2 regions of the Streptomyces nigra genome follow, and region 1 is predicted to be linked to the other one. Evidence: predicted binding sites of a transcription regulator. Region 1 holds the regulator's gene; the other holds the start of a gene.

Evidence for each region. Region 1 encodes HrcA, which represses chaperone genes, less so after heat shock. Its sites were predicted from a motif close to TTNGCACTCNGNNNNNCNGAGTGCNAA; they were not measured.
Region 2: the regulator HrcA is predicted to act here: its motif matches at 5,507-5,533, upstream of groL (chaperonin GroEL).

Annotation. Positions count from the first base shown of each region.
Region 1 covers NZ_CP029043.1:2,360,856-2,369,793, reverse strand. The annotation lists gene DC008_RS10990 (ATP-binding SpoIIE family protein phosphatase) at 1-2,169, shown strand, start outside; gene hemW (radical SAM family heme chaperone HemW) at 2,197-3,429, shown strand; gene DC008_RS10980 (DUF3097 domain-containing protein) at 3,458-4,270, opposite strand; gene DC008_RS10975 (MBL fold metallo-hydrolase) at 4,302-5,045, opposite strand; gene hrcA (heat-inducible transcriptional repressor HrcA) at 5,212-6,228, shown strand; gene dnaJ (molecular chaperone DnaJ) at 6,229-7,365, shown strand; gene DC008_RS10960 (nitronate monooxygenase) at 7,444-8,571, shown strand; gene DC008_RS10955 (16S rRNA (uracil(1498)-N(3))-methyltransferase) at 8,568-8,938, shown strand, end outside.
Region 2 covers NZ_CP029043.1:3,372,749-3,381,686, reverse strand. The annotation lists gene otsB (trehalose-phosphatase) at 1-377, shown strand, start outside; gene DC008_RS15465 (alpha,alpha-trehalose-phosphate synthase (UDP-forming)) at 382-1,797, opposite strand; gene DC008_RS15460 (glucosyl-3-phosphoglycerate synthase) at 1,892-2,836, opposite strand; SAM riboswitch class I at 2,995-3,164, shown strand; gene thrC (threonine synthase) at 3,183-4,466, shown strand; gene DC008_RS15450 (MoaD/ThiS family protein) at 4,463-4,738, shown strand; gene DC008_RS15445 (cold-shock protein) at 5,182-5,388, shown strand; gene groL (chaperonin GroEL) at 5,697-7,319, shown strand; gene DC008_RS15435 (NADH:flavin oxidoreductase) at 7,542-8,669, shown strand; gene DC008_RS15430 (hypothetical protein) at 8,783-8,938, opposite strand, start outside.

The sequences.
Region 1 (8,938 bases):
GCCATTCCGGTGCAACGGGAGACCGTCACCCGTGCCTCTGATGCGCCCGCACACGGGGAGGACGCGCCCCCTCGCGCCCAGGACGCGCCCGCGCACGCCCCGAGCGCGCCTGCGCACGGAGGCCCGCGCGTCGGTGCGCCCGCGCACCCTACGGACGCGCCCGCGCACCGCACGGACGCCCCTGGGCATCGCACGGACGCCCCTGCACGCCCGACCGCCGCCCCCGCGCACCCCTTACCGACCGCCGAGACCCGCGCCACCCTCCCCGGCAGCCCCCTCTCCCCGGGCACCGCCCGCACCTTCCTGCGCTCCGCCCTGACCGAGTGGGCGTCCTCCGGCCTCCCCGGCGCGGACCGCATCCGCGAGCGCCAGACCCAGGACGCCGTCCTGGCCGTCAGCGAACTCGTCACCAACGCCGTCGTCCACGCCGGCACCGACGTCCAGCTCACCTGCCGGCTGGAGCCGGACACCGGCGCCCTGGTCGTCGAGGTCCAGGACCGCCACCCCTCGCGCGCCCCGCGCGACACGGAGCCCGACGGGCCGTACGACACCCCGGAGCACGGGCGCGGACTGCGTCTGGTGGCCCGGCTCGCCGAGTCCTGGGGCGTCACCTACCGCACCGGGGCCAAGACCGTGTGGGCCAGGCTGCCCCCCGAGGACCCCCTGGCGGATCGGGACGGCTCGCGCCCCGGCACGGGGGAGCACACGCCGGACGACGGGTTGCGTGTCGCCGAGATCCTCGCGCCGGAGCCGCCCCCGTCCGAACCGCCCGATCCGGCCGGCGACCACCCCGGGGGCCATCCGGGGGGCCATCCCGGGGAGCACCCCCATCGCGGGGAGCGGGAGCGGGACTGGCTCGACCGCGGCGCCCTGTCCTTTCTCGCCGAGGCGTCCGACCTGCTCGCCGGGCAGCTCGACGAGAACCTGGTCGCCGCGCTCGCCGGCCAGTTGATCGTGCCGCGGCTCGCCGACTGGTGCGCGGTGTGGCTGGAGGACGAGGTCGCCGGGCGCTGGGGCCACGGACACCCCGGCTCCGGCGGGAGCGGCCCGGTGGACGGCACCGGCCCCCGCCTCGCCCGCGTCTGGCACGCCTCGGAGAACCACATCGAGGAGCTGCGCCGCGCCCTGGAGAAGGAGCCCCCGTGCCCGGCGGACGACCACCGCACCGGGCCCGTCACCCACCCCTGGCCCGGCGTGGCACTCGGCGCCCGCGGCGCGCGGGGCACCGCACTCGCCTATCGCCTGATCGCCGGGGGCCGCCCGCTGGGCACGCTGGTCATCGGACGGGCCGGCGTGACGAGCTTCCCGGACGAGATCACCGGGCTCGTGGAGGACCTCGGCCGGCGGGTGGCCCTCGCCATCGGCGCGGCCCGCCAGTACGCGCGGCAGGCCACCATCAGCCGGGTGCTCCAGCGCGGGCTGCTGCCCGGCGCCGTCGCGAAGATCCCCGGCGTGGCCAGCGCGCTGGTCCACGAGCCGTGCGACAAGGGCGGCCCGAGCGGCGACTTCTACGACCTCTTCCCGGCCGGCGACGGCCGCTGGTGCTTCGCCATCGGCGACGTCCAGGGCAAGGGACCCGAGGCGGCCGTGGTGATCGGCATCGCCCGCCCCTGGCTGCGGCTGCTCGCCCGCGAGGGCTACCGCGTCGCCGATGTCCTCGACCGGCTCAACCAGCTGCTCCTGGACGACGCCACGGAGGCCGCCGACGCCGCCGCCCGCGCCCTCGTAGGACCCGTCGCGCCCGGCGACGGCCCGCAGACCCGCTTCCTGTCCCTGCTGTACGGCGAGCTCACCCCGTTCCAGGGCGGTGTCCGCTGCACGCTCGGCTCCGCCGGGCACCCGCTGCCCCTCCTCCTCGGCGCGGACGGCGAGGTCCACTCCGCCGCCCAGCCGCAGACCCTGCTCGGCGTCTTCGAGGACGCCACCTACACCAGCGAGACCTTCGAGCTGCGCTCCGGAGACACCCTGCTCTGTGTGACGGACGGGGTGACGGAGCGGCGCAGCGGCTCCCGCCAGTTCGACGACGGCGACGGCCTCGCGACCGCCCTGGCCGGCTGCGCGGGCCTGGACGCCGAGCTGATCGCGGAACGCATCCGCAGGCTGGTGCACGAGTTCGGCGGCCGCCCGCCGGACGACGATCTCGCCCTGCTGGTGCTGCAGGCCGAGTAGCGCGCGCGGTGCGGGACAATGGAGCCCATGCCCTCCGCACTCCCCGACGGCGAGCCCGTCCCCGCCGACGGCGCGCTGCCCGCGCACGCGCTCACCGGCGCGGCCGACCGCCCCCTCGGTTTCTATCTGCACGTCCCGTACTGCGCGACCCGCTGCGGCTACTGCGACTTCAACACCTACACGGCGACCGAGCTGCGCGGCAGCGGCGGCGTCCTGGCGTCCCGGGACAACTACGCCGAGACCCTCGTCGACGAGATCCGTCTGGCCCGCAAGGTGCTCGGCGACGACCCGCGCGAGGTCCGCACGGTCTTCGTCGGCGGCGGTACGCCCACCCTGCTGGCCGCCGGCGACCTCGTACGGATGCTGGGGGCGATCCGCGACGAGTTCGGGCTGGCGCCGGACGCGGAGATCACCACCGAGGCCAACCCGGAGTCGGTCGACCCGGCCTATCTGGCCACGCTCCGCGAGGGCGGCTTCAACCGGATCTCGTTCGGCATGCAGAGCGCCAGGCAGCACGTCCTGAAGATCCTCGACCGCACGCACACCCCCGGCCGCCCCGAGGCCTGTGTCGCCGAGGCCCGCGCGGCCGGCTTCGACCATGTGAACCTGGACCTGATCTACGGCACCCCGGGCGAGTCGGACGACGACTGGCGGGCGTCCCTGGAGGCGGCGATCGGCGCCGGGCCCGACCATGTGTCGGCGTACGCCCTGATCGTCGAGGAGGGCACCCAGCTGGCCCGGCGCATCCGCCGCGGCGAGGTCCCGATGACCGACGACGACGTCCACGCCGACCGCTATCTGATCGCCGAGTCCGTCCTGTCCGAGGCGGGCTACGCCTGGTACGAGGTCTCGAACTGGGCGACCTCCGAGGCGGGCCGCTGCCTGCACAACGAGTTGTACTGGCGCGGCGCCGACTGGTGGGGCGCGGGTCCGGGCGCCCACTCCCACGTAGGCGGCGTGCGCTGGTGGAACGTCAAGCACCCCGGCGCATACGCGGCCGCCCTGGCGGAGGGCCGCTCCCCGGGCGCCGGCCGCGAGCTGCTGTCCGAGGAGGACAGAAGGGTCGAAGGCATCCTCCTGGAACTGAGACTCCGCGAGGGCGCCCCCCTGGACCTGCTGCGCGAGCAGGGCCTGGCGGCTTCGCGGCGGGCGCTGAAGGAAGGGCTGCTGAAGGAAGAGCCGTACGCGGAGGGGCGGGCGGTCCTCACCCTGCGAGGACGGCTGCTGGCCGACGCGGTGGTCCGGGACCTGGTGGACTGACCCCTCCGGCGAGTTCCCGAACCCGGTGTCAGTCGCCGCCGCCCGCCGTGACGAAGTCGATCAGTTCCTCCACGCGGCCCAGCAGCTCCGGTTCCAGGTCCTTGTAGGAGCCGACCCGTTTCAGGATGGCCTGCCAGACCGCGCCGGTGTTGTCCGGCGGCCAGCCCAGGGCGCGGCAGACGCCCTTCTTCCAGTCCTGGCCGTGCGGGACCCGGGGCCAGGACTCGATGCCCAGGGACGAGGGCTTCACGGCCTCCCAGATGTCGATGTACGGGTGGCCGACGACCAGCGCGTGCTCGCTGGTCACCGCCTGTGCGATCCGCCACTCCTTCGAGCCCGGCTCCAGGGGGTCCACCAGGACGCCCAGCCGCGCGTCGGGGCCGGGCGCGAAGTCCGCCACGATCGACGGCAGGTCGTCGACGCCCTCCAGGTACTCCACGACCACGCCCTCGATGCGCAGGTCGTCGCCCCACACCTTCTCGACCAGCTCGGCGTCGTGCCGGCCCTCCACATAGATGCGCCCCGCCCGGGCCACCCGCGCCCGCGCGCCGGGGACCGCCACGGAGCCGGACGCCGTGCGTGCCGGGCGGGCCGGGCCCGCCGCCGGCCTCACCAGGGTGACCACGCGGTCCTCCAGCAGAAAGCCCCGGGGCTCCAGCGGGAACACCCGGTGCTTGCCGAAGCGGTCCTCCAGGGTGACCGTGCCCGCCTCGCAGCGGATCACCGCGCCGCAGAAGCCCGTACCGGGCTCCTCGACCACCAGGCCCGGCTCCGCCGGGACCTCGGGCACGGACGTGGGCTTCTTCCAGGGCGGGGTCAGGTCCGGGGAGTACTGGCGCATTCGCACGACGATAGGAGAAGCGGCCCCCCGCTCACCGCGACACGCCGAATCTGGCGGCCAGCCCGTCGCGCTGGCGCCGGACGAACTCCGCGTCCACCACCGCTCCGTGACCGGGTACGTACAGCGCGTCCTCACCGCCGAGGTCCAGCAGCCGGTCCAGCGCGGCCGGCCAGTGCGAGGGCACGGCGTCCGGGCCGGCCTGGGGTTCCCCCGACTCCTCCACCAGGTCGCCGCAGAACACCACCTCCGGGTCGCCGGGGAGCCGGCCCGGCACCAGCACCACCAGATCGTGCGCCGTGTGCGCCGGGCCCACGTTCGCCAGCAGGACCTGCCGCCCGCCGCCGAGGTCCAGCGTCCACTCGCCGCTCACCGGATGGCGGGGCACGACCAGCGCGTCCGCCGCCTCCTCGGCCGCCGCCGCGTCCAGGCCGTGGCGCACCGCGTCCGCGCGCAGCTCCTCGCGCGCGTGCCGCCCCTCCAGGACCGTCCCCATGCCCACCGGCCCGTAGACCTCCGCGCCCGCGAAGGCCGCGGCGCCGAAGACATGATCGAAGTGGGGGTGGGTCAGCGCGAGATGGGTCACACGGTGACCCGTGAGCCACTGCGCCTGCGTCCGCAGCCGCGCCCCCTCCGCGAGGCTCGACCCGGCGTCGACGGCCAGCGCGGCGCCGTCGCCCGCCACCAGCCCCACGGTGCAGTCCCACCCCGGCAGACGGCACCGGCCCACCCCGTCCGCCAACCGCTCCCACCCCAGGTCTTCCCAAGTCACCGTCATACCGCGACGCTAGCCAAGACACCCCCGCCGGGCACGGAGGTGAAACCGACCGGCCTTGCCCGGGGTGCACCCCACCGCCGTACACTGGCCGGGGACGGCTGGCACTCGGACGGACAGAGTGCCAGGAAGGGTGCCAAGAGGACCGACCGCTGGAGGTGTGCGCGAGATGCTGAGTGAACGCAGGCTCCAGGTGCTGCGCGCGATCGTCCAGGACTACGTCGGGACGGAGGAGCCGGTGGGCTCCAAGGCGCTCACCGAGCGGCACAACCTCGGCGTCTCCCCGGCGACCGTACGCAACGACATGGCGGCCCTGGAGGACGAGGGCTACATCGCGCAGCCGCACACCAGCGCCGGGCGCATCCCCACCGACAAGGGCTACCGCCTCTTCGTCGACAAGCTCGCCGGTGTGAAGCCGATGACCCCGCCCGAGCGGCGCGCCATCCAGAACTTCCTCGACGGCGCCGTCGACCTCGACGACGTCGTCGCCCGCACGGTGCGGCTGCTCGCGCAGCTCACCCGGCAGGTCGCCGTCGTCCAGTACCCGTCGCTGACCCGGTCCACCGTCCGGCACGTCGAGCTGCTCTCGCTCGCCCCCGCGCGCGTGATGCTCGTCCTGATCACGGACACCGGCCGGGTCGAGCAGCGGATGATCGACTGCCCGGCCCCCGTCGGCGAGGCCTCGCTCGCGGACCTGCGCGCCCGGCTGAACAGCCGGGTCGCCGGCCGGCGCTTCACCGACGTGCCCCGGCTCGTCGAGGACCTGCCCGAGGCCTTCGACGTCGAGGACCGCGGCACCGTCTCGACCGTGCTCTCCACCCTCCTGGAGACACTCGTCGAGGAGAACGAGGAGCGGCTGATGATCGGCGGCACCGCCAATCTGACCCGCTTCGGACATGACTTCCCCCTCACCATCCGGCCGGTCCTGGAAGCCCTGGAGGAGCAGGTCGTCCTCCTCAAGTTGCTTGGCGAGGCCGGGGATTCGGGCATGACCGTGCGGATCGGGCACGAGAACGCCTACGAGGGACTCAACTCCACGTCCGTGGTCTCGGTGGGCTACGGTTCGGGCGGCGAGGCAGTCGCCAAGCTCGGCGTGGTCGGACCGACCCGCATGGATTACCCGGGAACGATGGGAGCGGTACGCGCAGTGGCACGTTACGTCGGACAGATCCTGGCGGAGTCGTAGGTGGCCACGGACTACTACGCCGTGCTCGGCGTGCGTCGCGACGCGTCGCAGGAAGAGATCAAGAAGGCCTTCCGGCGGCTCGCCCGCGAGCTGCACCCGGACGTCAACCCGGACCCGAAGACCCAGGAGCGGTTCAAGGAGATCAACGCCGCCTACGAGGTGCTGTCGGACCCGCAGAAGAAGCAGGTCTACGACCTCGGCGGCGACCCGCTGTCCCAGGCGGGCGGCGGCGGCGCGGGCGGCTTCGGCGCCGGCGGCTTCGGCAACTTCTCCGACATCATGGACGCGTTCTTCGGCACGGCCTCCCAGCGGGGCCCGCGCTCGAGGACGCGGCGGGGCCAGGACGCGATGATCCGGCTGGAGGTCGAGCTCGACGAGGCGGCCTTCGGCACCACGAAGGACATCCAGGTCGACACCGCCGTCGTCTGCAACACCTGCAGCGGCGAGGGCGCCGCCCCCGGCACCTCCGCCCAGACCTGTGACATGTGCCGCGGTCGCGGCGAGGTGTCGCAGGTGACGCGGTCCTTCCTCGGCCAGGTCATGACCTCGCGCCCCTGCCCGCAGTGCCAGGGCTTCGGCACGGTCGTCCCGACGCCGTGCCCGGAGTGCGCGGGCGACGGACGTGTGCGGTCCCGCCGCACCCTCACCGTCAAGATCCCGGCCGGTGTCGACAACGGCACGCGGATCCAGCTCGCCGGTGAGGGCGAGGTCGGCCCCGGCGGCGGTCCCGCCGGCGACCTCTACGTCGAGATCCACGAGCTGCCGCACAGCACCTTCCAGCGGCGCGGCGACGACCTGCACTGCACCGTCACCATCCCGATGACGGCGGCGGCGCTCGGCACCAAGGTGCCGCTGGAGACGCTGGACGGCATGGAGGAGGTCGACATCCGGCCCGGCACCCAGTCCGGCCAGTCGATCCCGCTGCACGGCCGCGGTGTCACGCATCTGCGCGGCGGCGGCCGGGGCGACCTCGTCGTCCACGTCGAGGTGCAGACCCCGACCAAGCTCGACCCGGAGCAGGAGCGCCTGCTGCGCGAGCTGTCCAAGCTGCGCGGCGAGGAGCGGCCCCAGGGCCAGTTCCAGCCCGGTCAGCAGGGGCTGTTCTCGCGCCTGAAGGACGCCTTCAACGGACGCTGACCCGGACGGCCCGATCCCTTGCCCCGCAAGGGGAAGGGCCGATTCGGACTTGTTCGGGGGACGTGACAACATGCGGTCATGTCCTCCGCACTGACCGATCTCCTGCCTCACCCGATCGTGCAGGCACCCATGGCCGGCGGCGTCTCCCTGCCGCAGCTCGCCGCCGCCGTGTCCGAGGCCGGGGGGCTGGGCTTTCTCGCCGCCGGGTACAAGACGGCCGACGGGATGTACCAGGAGATCAAGCAGCTGCGGAGCCTGACCCAGCGCCCCTTCGGCGTCAACCTCTTCATGCCCCAGCCGGAGTATCCCGGTGCAAGCACCGGCTCCACCGGAGCGGCCGGCGCCGCACCCTCCAATGCGGCGGCCGTCGACGTCTACGCCCACCAGCTGGCCGGTGAGGCCGCCTGGTACGAGACCGAGCTGGGGGACCGTGACAGCGGCCGGGACGACGGCTACGACGCCAAGCTCGCCGTGCTGCTCGACAACCCGGTGCCGGTCGTCTCCTTCCACTTCGGCGTCCCCGGCGCCGACGTGCTGGAGTCCCTCCGGCGCGCCGGGACCTTCACGCTCGTCACGGCCACCACCCCGGACGAGGCCCTCGCCGTCGAGCGGGCCGGCGCGGACGCCGTGATCGCCCAGGGCGTCGAGGCCGGCGGCCACCAGGGCACCCATCGCGACAACCCGGAGGCCGAGTGCGCCGGGCTCGGCGTGCTGACCCTGGTCTCCCAGATCCGGGAGACCGTGAACATCCCCGTGGTCGCCGCCGGGGGCATCATGCGGGGCAGCCAGATCGCCGCCGTCCTCGCCGCCGGTGCCACGGCCGCCCAGCTCGGTACCGCCTTCCTGGCCACCCATGAGTCCGGCGCGAACGCCGTGCACAAGCAGGCGCTCACCAACCCGCTGTTCACCCGGACCGAGCTGACCCGCGCCTTCACCGGCCGCCCCGCCCGCGGCCTCGTCAACCGCTTCCTGCGCGAGCACGGCCCGTACGCCCCCGCGGCCTACCCCGAGGTGCACCACCTGACCGCGCCGCTGCGCAAGAAGGCCGCCGCCTCCGGCGACGCGCAGGGCATGGCGCTGTGGGCCGGGCAGGGCCACCGCCAGGCCCGGGAGCTGCCCGCGGGCCGGCTCGTGGAGGTCCTGGCCGTCGAGCTCGAGGCGGCCTCGACAGCGTTGTCCGCCCACCCGAAGGGACCCTCCCGATGACCGCGCCCGTCTTCGTCGTCGACACCCTGGAGCCCACCGGGGCCCCGCGCGGTCCGTACGTCCTCGACGGGCCCGAGGGGCGGCACGCCGTGTCCGTGAAGCGGCTGCGGCCCGGCGAGGCGGTCGTCCTCACCGACGGCCTGGGGCACTGGGCCGAGGGCGTCGTCACCGCCGCCGAGGGCAAGGACCGGCTCGTCGTCGACCTGGGCGCCGTCGCGGAGGAGCCCGCCCCCCGGCCGACGATCACCGTCGTGCAGGCGCTGCCCAAGGGCGACCGGGGCGAACTGGCCGTCGAGACCATGACCGAGACCGGCGTCGACCGGATCGTGCCGTGGGCGGCCTCGCGCTGCATCACCCAGTGGAAGGG
Region 2 (8,938 bases), 1.0 Mb from region 1:
GCACCTTCGACGCCCTGCGCGGCCCGCTCACCGACCTGGCCGAGCGCAACGGCCTCATCGTCGAACCGGGCCGGATGGTCCTCGAACTGCGCCCGCCCGGCATGGACAAGGGCAAGGCCCTGAGCGACCTCGCCCACGACCTCGGCGCCGAGGCGGTCCTGTACGCCGGAGACGACCTCGGCGACCTGCCCGCCTACGCCGCCGTCGACGACCTGCGGGCCAAGGGCGTCCCCGGCCTCCTGGTCTGCAGCGGCAGCGAGGAGGTCACGGAACTCTCCGAGCGGGCGGACGTGGTGGTCCCGGGCCCCGAGGGCGTGGTCGCACTCCTGCGCACCCTCGCGGACCGCACGAAGACGGACCGCACGCCCACAACCTGACCGGTCAGGCCGCCCCGTCCCCCGTCAACGCGTTCAGCTGGTCCAGGAACCACCGGGCGGGGGGCAGGGCCGTCGCCGCGGCCGCCAGGCGCTTGGAGCGCTCCGCCCGCTCCGCCGGGGGCACCGACAGGGCCTCGTGCAGCGCCTCGGCCGTGGCGATCACGTCGTACGGGTTGACGGGGAGGGCGTCCTCGCCGAGCTCCTCGAAAGCGCCGGCCTCACGGGACAGGACCAGGACGCACCCCTCGTCGGAGACGAGCGGCACCTCCTTGGCGACCAGGTTCATTCCGTCCCGGATGGGGTTGACCAGGGCCACGTCCGCCAGCCGGTAGGCGGCCAGGGAGCGGGCGAAGTCGTCCTTGACGTGCAGGACGACCGGCGTCCAGCCGGGCGTCCCATAGGCGTCGTTGATCTCCTGGGCGACCCGCTGCACCTCGGCCGTGTAGTCGCGGTAGACGGCGAGGTCCTGCCGCGAGGGGTAGGCGAAGGCCACGTGCACCACGCGCTCGCGCCACTCGGCGTGGTCGTCGAGCAGCTGCCGGTACGCCAGCAGGCCGCGCACGATGTTCTTGGACAGCTCGGTGCGGTCGACGCGCACGACGGTGCGGCGGGGCGAGCCGTCGGGGGCGGTGCCGATCTCCTCGCGCAGCGCCGTCATCCGCTCGGACACGTCGGACTCGTGCGAGCGGGCCCGCAGGAAGTCCGCGTCCGCGCCCAGCCCGTGCACCCCGATCCGGGTGCCGCCGAGCCCGCCGGCGAACCGCTCGCAGCACGCCTCGAAGGCGTCCGCCCAGCGCCGGGTGAGGAAGCCGAGCCGGTCCGCGCCGAGCATCCCGCCGAGGACCTGCCGGGCGATGTCGTCGGGCAGCATCGCGAAGTACTCCGGCGGCGCCCACGGCGTGTGCGAGAAGTGCCCGATCCGCACGTCCGGGCGCAGTTCGCGCAGCATCCCCGGCACCAGCGTCAGGTGGTAGTCCTGGACCAGCACGGCCGCCCCGGGGGCCGCCCGCTCGGCCAGCGCCTCGGCGAAGGCGCGGTTGTAGGTCTCGTACGAGGCCCACTGGCGCCGGAACTCCGCGTCGAAGACCGGCTCCAGCGGGGTCTGGTAGAGCATGTGGTGCACGAACCACAGGACCGAGTTCGCGATGCCGTTGTACGCGTCCGCGTGCACGTCCGCCGGGATGTCCAGCATCAGCACGCCGTCCTCGCCGGCCCCGCGGCGCACCGCCTCCCGGTCGCCGTCGGACAGCGCCGAGCACACCCACAGGGCGCCCGCGTCCGGCCCGATCGCCGACAGCCCGGAGACCATTCCGCCGCCGCCCCTCTTGCTGTGCAGCGAACCGTCGTCGCGCACCTCGTAGGAGACCGGGCCGCGGTTCGAGGCGACCAGTACCTTGGCAGCAGTCTGCGGGGAAGCCATACGCCTCAACCTAGCCCGGCCCGGAAACGCTCAAACGTACGGTTCGGCTCAGTGGGGGCTCACGCACGCGCTGTATACGGCCGGTGCCCGGCGTTCACGCGACCCTGCGCGTCGCGTACTCCGCGATCTCCACCATCGGCGGGCGCTCCTCGGTGTCCACCGAGTACGTCCGAGGCTCGAAACCGTCGGCGCCGCGCTCGAACTGGGTCAGCGCCGGACGCACCAGATGCCCGCGCGCCAGCCGCAGCTGGGCGGTGCGGTAGATCGCCGCGGACATCCGGCCCAGCGCCTGCCCGTCCTGGTGCCGGTGCTTGCGCACCCCCACGTCCACCTGCGCGAGAGCGTCCAGTCCCACCAGATGCAGGGCGTCCACCAGCATGCCCAGCTCGACGCCGTACCCGACCGGGAAGGGCAGCTGCTCAAGCAGGCTGCGCCGGGCCGCGTACTCGCCGCCGAGGGGCTGTACGAATCCGGCCAGCTGCGGCCAGTGCATGTTCAGCAGCGGGCGGGCCATCAGTTCGGTGACGCGGCCGCCCTGCCCGGAGGCGCCGCCGAGCGGGCGGTCGTACATCGCCTTGACCAGGTCGACCCCGGGGTCGGTGAGCAGCGGCCCGACGATGCCGAGGACGAAGTCCGAGGAGAACTCGCGCAGGTCGGCGTCGACGAAGCAGACGATGTCCCCGCCCGTGACCAGCAGCGACCGCCACAGCACCTCGCCCTTGCCGGGCACGGCCGGGACGCGGGGCAGGATGTCGTCGCGGTGCACGACCCGCGCGCCGGCCGCCGCGGCGACCTCGGCGGTGCGGTCGGTGGACCCGGAGTCGACGACGACGATCTCGTCGACCAGCGGCACCTGGTGCACCAGGTCGTGGGCGATGATCGCGACGATGTCGCCGACCGTCTCCTCCTCGTTGAGCGCGGGCAGGACGACCGACACCGACTGGCCGCTGCGCTGCTTGGCGGCCAGGACATGGTGCAGCGGGCGGTCGGCCAGGGACCAGGAGCGGCTGATCAGCCAGCGCTCGACTTCTTCCAGCACGGTCGGCGGCTCCTCACTGTCGAACGACGTCGGTGATCCATCTCGCGGTTCGGACGGCTCTCTCAACTGTCCTGGCCTTCGGTTACAGTCTTGAACAACGCGAGTGACCATCGCATGTCAGGGTCGCCCGGGTTCACAACCGCAGTACAACCGCATACCGCTCATCCAGAGGGGCAGAGGGACACGGCCCGATGAAGCCCCGGCAACCCTCCAGTCGGTTCTCGTAGATCAGCGTCGATCGTCACCGTTGATCGTCCTCGCGAGGCTCCCGGCTAGGGAAGGTGCCAAATCCGTCTCACGGCGAGATGCGTCGTGAGGAAGATGAGGAGAAAGGGCCTCGCCTCACATGGCTGTGCAGACTGTTGCAAGCAGCACCGACTCCACCGTAGACCTCGGCCCCGCAGCGGCGCTCTCCTGTCGCGAGTGCGGCCACCGCGTCCCGCTCGGCCCGGTCTTCGCCTGCGAGGAGTGTTTCGGCCCGCTCGAGATCGCCTACGACTTCTCCGGCTACGACACCGAGAAGCTCCGTCAGCGCATCGAGGCGGGCCCCGCGAACATCTGGCGCTACGCGCCCCTGCTGCCCGTCCCGGCCGACGTGGCGGACAAGCCGAACATCAACCCCGGCTGGACCAAGCTCGTCAAGGCCGACAACCTCGCCCGCGAACTGGGCGTCACCGGCGGCCTGTACGTCAAGGACGACTCCGGCAACCCGACGCACAGCTTCAAGGACCGCGTGGTCGCGCAGGCCCTGGAGGCCGCGCGCGCCTTCGGCTTCACCACCCTGTCCTGCTCCTCGACGGGCAACCTGGCCGGCGCCGTGGGCGCCGCCGCGGCCCGCGCCGGCCTCCGCTCGTGCGTGTTCATCCCGCACGACCTGGAGCAGGGCAAGGTCGTCATGGCCGCGATCTACGGCGGCGAGCTTGTCGGCATCGAGGGCAACTACGACGACGTGAACCGTTTCTGCTCCGAGCTGATCGGCGACCCGGCCGGTGAGGGCTGGGGCTTCGTGAACGTCAACCTGCGGCCGTACTACGCCGAGGGCTCCAAGACGCTCGCGTACGAGATCTGCGAGCAGCTCGGCTGGCGCCTGCCGGACCAGCTGGTCGTCCCGATCGCCTCCGGCTCCCAGCTCACCAAGATCGACAAGGGCCTCCAGGAGCTGATCAAGCTCGGGCTGGTCGAGGACAAGCCGTACAAGATCTTCGGTGCCCAGGCCGAGGGCTGCTCGCCGGTGTCCACCGCCTTCAAGGCGGGGCACGACGTGGTCCGCCCGCAGAAGCCGGACACCATCGCCAAGTCGCTCGCCATCGGCAACCCGGCCGACGGCCCCTACGTCCTGGACATCGCGCGCCGCACGGGCGGTGCGGTGGAGGACGTGACGGACGCCGAGATCGTGCAGGCGATCAAGCTGCTCGCGCGCACGGAGGGCGTCTTCGCCGAGACCGCGGGCGGTGTGACGGTGGGCGTCACGAAGAAGCTCATCGAGAGCGGGGTGCTCGACCCCACCAAGACCACGGTCGTCCTGAACACCGGTGACGGCCTGAAGACGCTGGACGCGGTGGCGGGTACGGGCCTCACCGCGACGATTCGTCCCAACCTTGACTCCTTCCGAGAGGCTGGCCTCGCATGAGCGTGACCGTTCGCATCCCGACCATCCTGCGCACCTACACCGGCGGTCGGGCCGAGGTCGCCGCCGAGGGCGCGACCCTGGCCGAGGTCATCTCCGACCTGGAGAAGAACCACACGGGGATCGCCGCCCGTGTGCTGGACGACCAGGGCAAGCTCCGCCGCTTCGTGAACGTGTACGTGAACGACGACGACGTGCGTTTCGAGCAGGGTCTGGAGACCGCCACTCCGGACGGCGCCGGTGTCTCCATCATTCCGGCCGTCGCCGGCGGCTGACCGGATGACTGAACATTACCTTCGGTAACCTCAGTCACCGAGCGTTCATCGAATTGCCTCCTCCGTGAGAGAAACGGAGGAGGCAATTCTGTGTGATTGAGCGGGGTACAGTTGGGGAACGCACCGCCGGTTCACGGACCGGCCGCCTTTGATGCGTGCCGCCGGCCCGACAAGAAGTAGCCAAAGTGCGCGGCCCTTTTGCGACTCATGCCCCGTTTGTCCGGCCGGACTTGACGCGAAGTCAGCGGAATTGTCCCCACATTCCCGACCGGTCGTGCCCGGATTTCTCGTCCGATTGACCTGTTGCAGACGGCAGTTGGGCAGATACATTCAGCCGCGGTCGACGCGTTCCGGCGCACGCCCCCGACCGATTGGGGGGTGAGGTCTGACCCGGATCCGCGAAGTGTGGATCTGTGCAAGGGCCAGTAATAGGGGAGTTAGGCATGGCTCAGGGCACCGTCAAGTGGTTCAACGCGGAGAAGGGGTACGGCTTCATCGCGGTCGACGGTGGTGCGGATGTTTTCGTCCACTACAGCGCGATCCAGATGGACGGTTACCGCACCCTGGAAGAGGGCCAGCGGGTCGATTTCGAGATCTCGCAGGGTCAGAAGGGGCCGCAGGCGGACATGGTCCGGCTGGCGACCGGCTGAAGCACGCGTCGACGAACAGCAGCGACGTTCTTCTTCGAAGGGCCCGCGCCTCCTGGGGGCGCGGGCCCTTCGCCGTGCCCGCGCGCCCCTGTGCGCGACGGGCGCGCAGCGCGGGCGCCTTGCACTCTCGTACCCCGAGTGCTAATCATTGGCGTTAGCACTCTGAAGGTGAGAGTGACAAAGGAGGACCGGGTCGGTGAGGCCCGCAGGCCAGGTGGGGCAAGGAACCACGCGGCCGGCGAGCCGTCCGTCGCGGGCGCGGGCGCGGTCCGAAGGAATCACCCCCAGTCCTGGAGGGACCACTTCACATGGCCAAGATCATCGCGTTCGACGAGGAGGCGCGGCGCGGCCTCGAGCGCGGCATGAACCAGCTCGCGGACGCCGTCAAGGTGACGCTCGGCCCCAAGGGCCGCAACGTCGTCCTCGAGAAGAAGTGGGGCGCCCCCACGATCACCAACGATGGTGTCTCCATCGCCAAGGAGATCGAGCTCGAGGACCCGTACGAGAAGATCGGCGCCGAGCTGGTCAAGGAAGTCGCCAAGAAGACGGACGACGTCGCCGGTGACGGTACGACCACCGCGACCGTCCTCGCCCAGGCCCTGGTCAAGGAGGGCCTGCGCAACGTCGCCGCCGGCGCCAACCCGATGGCCCTCAAGCGCGGCATCGAGCGTGCCGTCGAGGCCGTCAGCGCCGCCCTGCTCGAGCAGGCCAAGGATGTCGAGACCAAGGAGCAGATCGCTTCCACGGCCTCCATCTCCGCCGCCGACACCCAGATCGGCGAGCTCATCGCCGAGGCCATGGACAAGGTCGGCAAGGAAGGCGTCATCACCGTCGAGGAGTCCCAGACCTTCGGTCTGGAGCTGGAGCTCACCGAGGGTATGCGCTTCGACAAGGGCTACATCTCGGCGTACTTCGCCACCGACATGGAGCGTATGGAGGCCGTTCTCGACGACCCGTACATCCTGATCGCGAACTCCAAGATCGCCAACGTCAAGGACCTGCTCCCGCTCCTGGAGAAGGTCATGCAGTCGGGCAAGCCGCTGCTGATCATCGCCGAGGACGTCGAGGGCGAGGCCCTGTCGACCCTGGTCGTCAACAAGATCCGCGGCACCTTCAAGTCCGTCGCGGTCAAGGCCCCGGGCTTCGGCGACCGCCGCAAGGCGATGCTGAACGACATCGCCATCCTCACCGGTGGCGAGGTCATCTCCGAGGAGGTCGGTCTCAAGCTGGAGAACACCTCCCTGGACCTCCTGGGCAAGGCCCGCAAGGTCGTCATCACCAAGGACGAGACCACCATCGTCGACGGTGCCGGCTCCTCCGAGCAGGTCCAGGGCCGGGTCAACCAGATCCGCGCCGAGATCGAGAACAGCGACTCGGACTACGACCGCGAGAAGCTGCAGGAGCGCCTGGCGAAGCTCGCCGGCGGTGTCGCGGTCATCAAGGCCGGTGCCGCCACCGAGGTGGAGCTCAAGGAGCGCAAGCACCGCATCGAGGACGCCGTGCGCAACGCCAAGGCGGCCGTCGAGGAGGGCATCGTCGCCGGTGGTGGCGTGGCCCTGCTGCAGGCCTCCAGCGTCTTCGAGAAGCTGGAGCTCCAGGGCGACGAGGCGACCGGTGCGGCCGCCGTCAAGCTCGCGCTCGAGGCCCCGCTGAAGCAGATCGCCGTCAACGCCGGTCTCGAGGGCGGCGTCGTGGTGGAGAAGGTCCGCAACCTCACCCCGGGTCACGGCCTGAACGCCGCGACCGGTGAGTACGTCGACCTGGTCGCCGAGGGCATCATCGACCCGGCCAAGGTGACGCGCTCCGCGCTGCAGAACGCCGCGTCGATCGCCGCGCTGTTCCTCACCACCGAGGCCGTCATCGCCGACAAGCCGGAGAAGGCCGCGGCCCCGGCCGGCGGCGGCATGCCGGGCGGTGACATGGACTTCTGATCGTCCTCGGGGCCCCCGGCCCCGGACGGTCCACGTCCTACACGGAGGGCGGCACTTCCTGTTCCGGCAGGAGGTGCCGCCCTTCGGCGTGTCCGGGCTCACGCGGACGGGAACGGCGAACGGGATGCGGGGGAGCCGGGGAAGTGCTTAAGGTGGTGTAACAATGCACGCGCACATACTGCCCGGTCAGTCGACCGCATCCCCCACCGAGGAGCCCCCCGTATGACCCTCGCCCAGCCCGCCGCCTCCCGTGCGGCCGAGATCCTGTCCCGGCCGGCCGTCATCAACGGCCTCACCGTCCCGAACCGCATCGTGATGGCGCCGATGACCCGGATGTTCTCGCCGGGCGGCGTCCCCGGGGAGGACGTGCTGTCGTACTACGCGCGCCGGGCGGCGTCCGGCGTCGGTCTGATCGTCACCGAGGGCACCTATGTCGGGCACCCGTCGGCGGGCCAGAGCGACCGGGTGCCCCGGTTCCACGGCGAGGAGCAGCTGGCCGGCTGGGCGAAGGTCGCCGAGGCGGTGCACGCGGCGGACGGCACGATCGTGCCGCAGCTGTGGCACATCGGCATGGTCCGCGAGCAGGGCCAGCAGCCCTTCCCGGACGCCCCGGCCATCGGCCCCTCCGGGCTGCGCATCGGCGCCGACGAGCCCACCGGCCGCGCGATGACCCGCCAGGACCTGGACGACGTGATCGCCGCCTTCGCGGAGGCCGCCGCCGACGCCGAGCGCATCGGCTTCGACGGCGTGGAGATCCACGGCGCGCACGGCTACCTGGTCGACCAGTTCCTGTGGGCGGGCACCAACCGCCGCACCGACGCCTACGGCGGTGACCCGGTCGCGCGCACGCTCTTCGCCGCCGAGATCGTGGCCGCCGTACGCGAGCGGGTGTCGCCCACCTTCCCGGTGATCTTCCGCTACTCGCAGTGGAAGCAGGAGGCGTACGACGCGCGCCTCGCGGAGACCCCGCAGGAGCTGGAGGCCATCCTCGCCCCGCTCGCCGCCGCCGGTGTCGACGCCTTCCACGCCTCCACCCGCCGCTACTGGATCCCGGAGTTCGACGGCTCCGACCTCAACCTCGCGGGCTGGACGAAGAAGCTGACCGGCCGCCCCACCATCACGGTCGGCTCGGTCGGCCTCGACGGCGAGTTCATCCGGGCGTTCGTGGGGGAGGGCTCCGCCACCAAGGGCTTCGACGACCTGCTGGACGCGCTGGAGCGCGACGAGTACGACCTGGTGGCCGTCGGTCGCGCCCTGCTGCAGGACCCGCAGTGGGCGGCGAAGGTCCTCGAGGGCCGCATCGACGAGCTGAAGCCGTACGACGCCGCGTCGCTGCGGACCCTCAGCTGACCCCGGCCCCGCGCGGCCGTCACGCTGGGGAAGGGGTGGGGGACACGGGGTGCCTCGCCGCTGCAGGGTGGTCCTCGCGGTCGGCACGCGAGCCCGCCACGGTGGAGTAGCGGCTACAGATTGCCCAGGGGCTCGATGTCGACCTTCACCGGGGTGCCCCAGATCCGCAGCACCTCGTAGTCGGTGAACTCGTGCACCAGCCGGTACGCCATCGCCGCGCGCGGCCCGCGCCGCTGGGCGGCGAGATACAGCTCGGCCTCCTGGCGGTC